DNA from 2 places in the Enterococcus faecium genome. Region 1 is predicted to be linked to the other one. Evidence: a T-box and tRNA genes for the amino acid it is inferred to sense, from the RefSeq annotation. Region 1 holds a T-box; the other holds one or more tRNA genes.
The links. A T-box is a leader RNA that pairs with one kind of tRNA and senses whether it is charged. The one in region 1 lies ahead of serS (serine--tRNA ligase), so its partner is inferred to be a tRNA-Ser.

Region 1 (3,433 bases):
GTTACTTCCAAGGTAGTGTCAATGAAGCAAATAAATTAGTACCAGAAGGAATCGAAGGTCGGGTTGCTTATAAAGGAAGTGTTGCAGATATTATTTTCCAAATGATCGGCGGTTTGCGTTCAGGAATGGGTTATGTTGGGGCAGCCAATCTACAGCAATTACGTGATGAAGCGCAATTTATCCAAATGAGCGGCAGTGGATTAAAAGAATCACACCCTCATGATGTACAAATCACAAAAGAAGCACCAAACTATTCAGTTGAATCTTAAAAACATTAAAGAGCGTGGGACAAAAGTAAAGAACACTTTTGTCTCACGCTCTAAACACGTATAAACGGCGGAAGTAGAAGCAACTCCTTCGGAAATAAGAAGAAATTCACAAAAATTTGAAAAGCAATTTTCGTGAATTTCTTCTTATTTCTTGGAGTTAAACGCTTCTGTCCCAGCCTCTTTTTGAATAAACAGTGTTCCCTTGCCACCTCCGAATCACAAGTACAACATTCATAAAATATGAAGAGCTGTTTTTTGAATTTGTCCTTGTAACTCGGAGCTGGGGGGTAGGCTTACGACCTCTCCACTAAACGGTGTTCAATCAGCTGACCCTCGGTATTAGTTCAACAAACGGTAAAATATGAGGGACTATTTTTCCATTTTTTTCTCTAATACTCAGGCCAGGACGCTGATTTCACAACCTCTCGATAAATGGTGTTCAATCAACTAACCCTCGGTATTAGCTCAAAAAACGGCAAAATATGAGGAGCTATTTTTCCATTTTTTTCTCTAATACTCAGGTTAATTCGCTGATTTCACAACCTCTCGATAAATGGTGTTCAAAAGCCAGTTTCTCGGTATTAAGTCCAATTTATGCAAAAATGTGGAAAGCCATTTTCACAAAATTTTTCTTAATACTCGAAACTAAGCGGCTTTTTCACAGCCTCTTTATTTAATAACTTTCAGATTCCCCATATAAGGAACGAGCGCTTCTGGAACTGTGACAGAACCATCTTCATTTTGGTAGTTTTCCAAAATGGCAGCTACTGTACGGCCAACTGCAAGTCCTGAACCATTCAGAGTATGAGTATAGTGGATTTTTCCATCATTATCGCGATAACGGATCATTGCGCGGCGTGCTTGGAAATCTTCACAGTTAGAACAAGAACTGATTTCACGATAAGTATCTTGTGCAGGTATCCATACTTCTAAGTCATAAGTTTTAGCTGCAGAAAAGCCCATGTCTCCAGTTGATAAGGCCATCACACGATAAGGCAAATGCAATTTTTTCAAGATATCTTCTGCATCAGCTGTCATTTTTTCCAATTCTTCGTAAGAATGCTCTACATCCGAAAATTTGACCATTTCTACTTTATTGAATTGGTGAAGACGAATCAGTCCTCGTGTATCCCGACCAGCACTTCCGGCTTCAGAACGAAAAGCAGGGCTTAGTGCAGTGAAATAAATAGGTAAATCTGCACCATCTAAAATTTCATCATTATAATAGTTAGTTAATGGTACTTCAGCTGTTGGGATTAATGTTAGATCAGTATTCTCCAATTGGAAAACATCTTCTTTGAATTTTGGAAATTGTCCCGTACCAAACATCGCTTTACTGTTGACGATATAAGGAGTGATCATTTCAGTATAGCCGTGTTCGTAAATATGCTGATCAAGCATGAAGTTGTAGACAGCACGTTCTAATCGAGCACCTAATCCTTTGTAATAGACAAAACGGCTACCGGCTACTTTTGCGCCACGTTCAAAATCTAAAATATCAAGATTTTCTGCAATTTCCCAGTGTGGTTTTGGTTCAAAAGCAAATGTACGTGGTTCGCTCCAACGACGGATTTCTACATTGTCCTCTTCATCTGTTCCAACTGGCACAGAATCATGGGGAAGGTTTGGCAAAGTAGTTGCAATTTGTTTCAATTTTTCATCCACTTCAGCAATTTCAGTATCCAATGCTTTGATGTTGCCACCGACTTCTTTCATTTCAGCGATTTTAGCAGAAGCATCTTCTTTTGCACGCTTCAATTGGGCGATCTCAGCAGAAACATCATTTCGATATTTTTTTAATTCTTCACTTTTGACTAGTAGCTTACGACGATTTTCATCTAGTTCCATGAATTCAGCTAATGTTTCTTTTTTTACGCCCCGAGTCATCAATTTTTCTTGTACTTCTTCAATATTTTGTCGCATCATTTTTACATCTAACATATGATTTCCTCCTTTTTGAAAATAAAAAAAGACTGATCCATCCCATTATTCTTGGGACGAATCAGTCTGAAATTCGCGGTACCACCCAAGTTCAGCGTCAGCTGCACTTGTTGAACACATAACGGCTGTTGAACCGACCTTTCTTATTTCGAAAGGGCACGTAAACGAACTGGAACTTCCAAATTATCCTTTGCTGATTTACACCTGCCATCAGCTCTCTGAAAAAGAATAAAGTGTACTGGGTTCTGTGTTTTTCATTTATTCTAATAATTGTAATAAGAATAGCGAATATTTCAGTTTTCGTCAATAACTTCCTGTGTATCAATAGGTAATTTTTCATTTTTCTTGATTGGAAGGTGCATGATGAAAGAAGTCCATTGCTTATCTGATTTTGCATAAATGTATCCGCCGTGCAAAGCCACAATGCTTTGAGCGATTGCTAAACCAAGTCCAGTTCCTCCAGTTGCTTGTGAACGAGATTCTTCTACACGATAAAAACGGTCGAATAGATTATCGATTGCCTGTTGTGGGATCATTGCTCCGTTATTTTTGACTGTTGCAACAACTTCTGAACCGATACGTTCTACTTCGATTACGATCTTCGTTGCTCCTTTTCCGTATTTCAACGCATTCGTCAAAAGATTATTGAAGACACGTACAAGTTTTTCGGTATCGCCATCCATGATAAGGGAGTCTACTTTTGATTGAACAAGTATTTGGATATTTTTTTTAGAAGCTTCCAACTCAAAATCAGCTGCTAACTGTTCGATCAACTGGATCATGTCAAAGGCAGAAAAATTCACCGGGACAGCAGGCTGGCGTACCTTAGTGTATTCAAATAAGTCGTCCACTAAAGATTTCATCTGCTTTGCTTTGATATAAGCAGTATGCGTATACTTTAAAAGATCTTCTTCTGAGTGATACTGGCCATCTTCTATCAGTCCTAGGTATCCAATGATGGACGTGAGTGGGGTACGGATATCATGACTGACATTCGTGATCAATTCATCTTTTGATTTTTCGATTTTACGTTCGTCTTCAATCGCTGCTACGGTACTATCCACCAATCCATTGATACTTGTTACCACTCGGCTTAAGTCACCACTCAGTTCAAAAGGGATACGATGATCATAATTTCCGTTTGCGATGTAGTGAAGTTCGCTGATGATATGCCGCAATTGCATTTGGCGATATCTTCGAATCAAGCGCCAATACAAAACACC
Region 2 (3,433 bases), 970 kb from region 1:
CCCAGAGGTGAATCCAATATTATAAAGTGTGAATCCACGATGGAAAACTAAAGTTTGAGCAGCTAAGGGCGGAAGAAGTAGACCAATTGCTATGCCAGCTAAATTCCCCAATAAAATACCTATCAGTAAAGGAAAACGCATACCAAAAGTGATATAACTAACGACCGGTGATAATGCGCTACCAAACAGTCCGATCATGATGTACTGAGAAAAAGGTTTATTGACAAATACAGCGTATAGATACACACCTAAAATGATTGAGATAGAATTATAAAGGTTTTTGCCAAAAAAAGAGAAACCGGTAACTGTTAGAATCGAAGCAAATAAGGGACCGTTTAAAATCACCTTGTGCCGATAAGCTAAAAGCACAGAAAGTAAGGTCAAAATCCCTACATTTATGAATGCGCTTCCGAAACCGCCTAAAGCAAAATAATCTGTCAAAAGATTGCTTGGCGAGGTAAGAATAGTTAGCAATCCACTCCAATTATCAGTAGGAGTACCAGAAAGCAAGCCAATAAAAAGAAAAAAAGCACCTGTAAAACCAAGATAAAAATACTTTCTTTTCTGTGAAACGATTCGTTTTTGAGGATGAATATAAATAACGTCAGTTTCGTTTTCCATTACACACCTTCTTTTTCATTTTCTTTAACTATAACTTGAAATGAAAGATTTGGTCAACTATCATTTAGGTCAAAACTAAAAATGTAAGGGAACCCATTGAATTTAACCAAATTTTTTTAATTTTGCAAAAAAAGTTAAAGAAGACTGAGAAAAAAATTTAAAATATAACGTTTTGAGTAAAATGTTTGCAAAAAATGCTAAAAATAGGGTACAATAAAACAACATATACTGCAGTAAAGAAGTGGGGGAGTTTTAATGAGAAGAAAAGTCTATACCAAGGATCAAATTCTAAAAGCTGCTTATGATGTTGTTGCAAAGGAAGGGTTTAAAGGATTTACTGCGAGAAATATTGCTAAAAAGATGGGGATTTCGACACAGCCGATTTATCTGGAATTCAAAAACATGGAAGATTTAAAAAATACGTTGCTGGATTCTATCTTTGAACAACTAAAAGAAGATGTTTTCCCTATTGAACGTACTGGTGATAAAATCATTGATCTCGGTTTGAACTATATCTACTTTGCAAAAAAGCATCATAGTCTTTACATGGCATTGTACATTGATGAACATGGGGACGGAAAGAAAATTCATGATTTTTCATACAATTATTTCTGTGAAATAGTTAAAGAAGATGAAAGATACAATCAATTATCGGATGAATATGTCGATGCTCTGCATACTGGTACGTGGGTAGCAGTGACTGGCTTAGCGTCATTGATGTCATCAAATATCATGCATCCAACAGAAGAACAAATCATTGCACTGATCAAACGGACAATTGACTCGATTTTAGCATTAGATAATCCTGAAATAATCAGATAGTGTTCTATCTGTATGAATTTGATCGGTAAGTCCGTTGGCTGCAAACTGTCAATGGACTTTTTTGCTAAAAAAAGCGATTTCTGTTATTTATCTATTAGAAATAGGCTTGACATTTCGTGGAAAAAGTTTAAAAATAGTACTTACGGAAGGTTGGCAGAGTGGTAATGCACCGGACTCGAAATCCGGCGAACCGGCTAATACCGGCGCGCAGGTTCAAATCCTGTACCTTCCTTATATCAACGATTAGAGGTTGTAAAGAAGCTGTCCTGCATCAAGTAATAAGAACGGCCAAACAAAAATAGCTTTTCCTATTTTTTCGTTTGGTTGGACTTATTACCGCAGATGCAAGCTTTTGAACACCGTTTGTTCGGAATAAGGGGCTGTGACAAGGCTTTTGTCACAGCCCCTTATTTTTGTTGTACTTTTAGCCTACAATATTTTTTGATTCCCCCTGAGTACTATTTTTTATAAATGCTAGTAAATCAATCTTCTTTGGCCTTTTTTTTGATAAAAAAAAATACTAGATGTAAGATAAAAGTGTAAAAACGATTTGTTTTAGGAGGGAAAACGATGTGTACCGCAATCACTTATGCGACGAAAGACCATTATTTTGGAAGGAATTTTGATTATGAGATGTCTTATAATGAAGTAGTCACTATTACTCCAAGAAATTATCGTTTCGATTTTAGAAAGGTAAAAAATTTAGATAAACATTATGCAATGATTGGGATAGCAGCTGGGGTAGCCAACTATCCACTCTATTATGAGGCTACAAATGAAAAAGGATTGAGTATGGCAGGACTGAATTTTCCTGGCAATGCTGATTATAAAGAATTACAAGAAGGAAAAGATAACGTTGCACCATTTGAGTTTATTCCATGGATACTAGGGCAATGCTCAACCATAGACGAAGCTAAAGAATTATTGGCTACTATCAATCTAGTCAATATCGATTTTAGTGAAAAACTACCCTTGTCACCTTTACACTGGTTATTAGCTGATAAAGAAAAATCGATAGTAATTGAAAGTATGAAAGATGGACTTCATTTATATGATAATCCTGTCGGTGTGTTGACAAATAATCCACCATTTGATTATCAATTATTTAATCTGAACAATTATCGCTCGCTATCAAATGGAACACCAGAAAATCATTTTTCAAACCAGATCAGCTTGGATGTTTATAGTCGTGGGATGGGAGGATTGGGCTTACCTGGAGTTCTCTCTTCTGTTTCTCGATTTGTAAAAGCCACATTTACTAAAATGAATGCTGCATCAGGTGATTCAGAATCTGAAAGTATCAGTCAATTTTTTCATATACTAGGCTCAGTCGAGCAACAAAAAGGAGTATGAGATACTGGAGAAGGAAAATACGAATATACGATTTATTCTTCTTGCTGTAACGTTGATAAAGGGATTTATTATTATCGTACGTATGAAGACAGTCAAATTACTGCTGTAAATATGAATAAAGAAGACTTGGATCGTCATGAATTGGTCAGTTATCCAGTCATAAAAGAGCAACAGATAAACTATGTCAATTAATTAATGAATAGATCCGTTTGGTATCATATTTTCTGATACAGTCATAATTAGACACGATCTTTAGGTCGTGTCTTTTTTTGCTGGTTTTTTTGGAAATAGCATCCACTAATATTTTTTTAACACGAAGAGAATAAGATAGCCTCAAAAAAGAAAACATGGTAAATTAGATATTGGGACTTTATTTTCTGTAAAAACAGAAACTTTCATCTTTTGTTTTCACGTGACGAAACTGTAAGAGAGAAAATATTCGTCCGCTATTTATTCTATGATAAGATGCATATGAATGAAATAAACAGTAATTTTATATTAGGATGTGAAAGTTAAATGTGCGGTATTGTAGGTTTTGTTAACGACAAGGACAACAAAAAAACAATTATTAATACAATGATGGATCGAATCGTTCACCGTGGACCTAATAGTTCAGGAGAATATATCGATAAACATG

Region 2: it encodes a tRNA-Ser, which carries the amino acid that the T-box ahead of serS (serine--tRNA ligase) is inferred to sense. The anticodon was not compared.

The regions. Positions count from the first base shown of each region.
Region 1 covers NZ_CP118955.1:2,512,861-2,516,293, reverse strand. Annotated here, with positions in the region: gene guaB (IMP dehydrogenase) at 1-269, shown strand, start outside; gene serS (serine--tRNA ligase) at 939-2,210, opposite strand; T-box leader at 2,260-2,465, opposite strand; gene PYW34_RS12190 (sensor histidine kinase) at 2,504-3,433, opposite strand, start outside.
Region 2 covers NZ_CP118955.1:948,302-951,734, forward strand. Annotated here, with positions in the region: gene PYW34_RS04515 (DUF1576 domain-containing protein) at 1-621, opposite strand, end outside; gene PYW34_RS04520 (TetR/AcrR family transcriptional regulator) at 877-1,443, shown strand; tRNA gene PYW34_RS04525 (tRNA-Ser) at 1,588-1,675, shown strand; partial or broken gene bsh (choloylglycine hydrolase) at 2,014-2,988, shown strand; gene asnB (asparagine synthase (glutamine-hydrolyzing)) at 3,313-3,433, shown strand, end outside.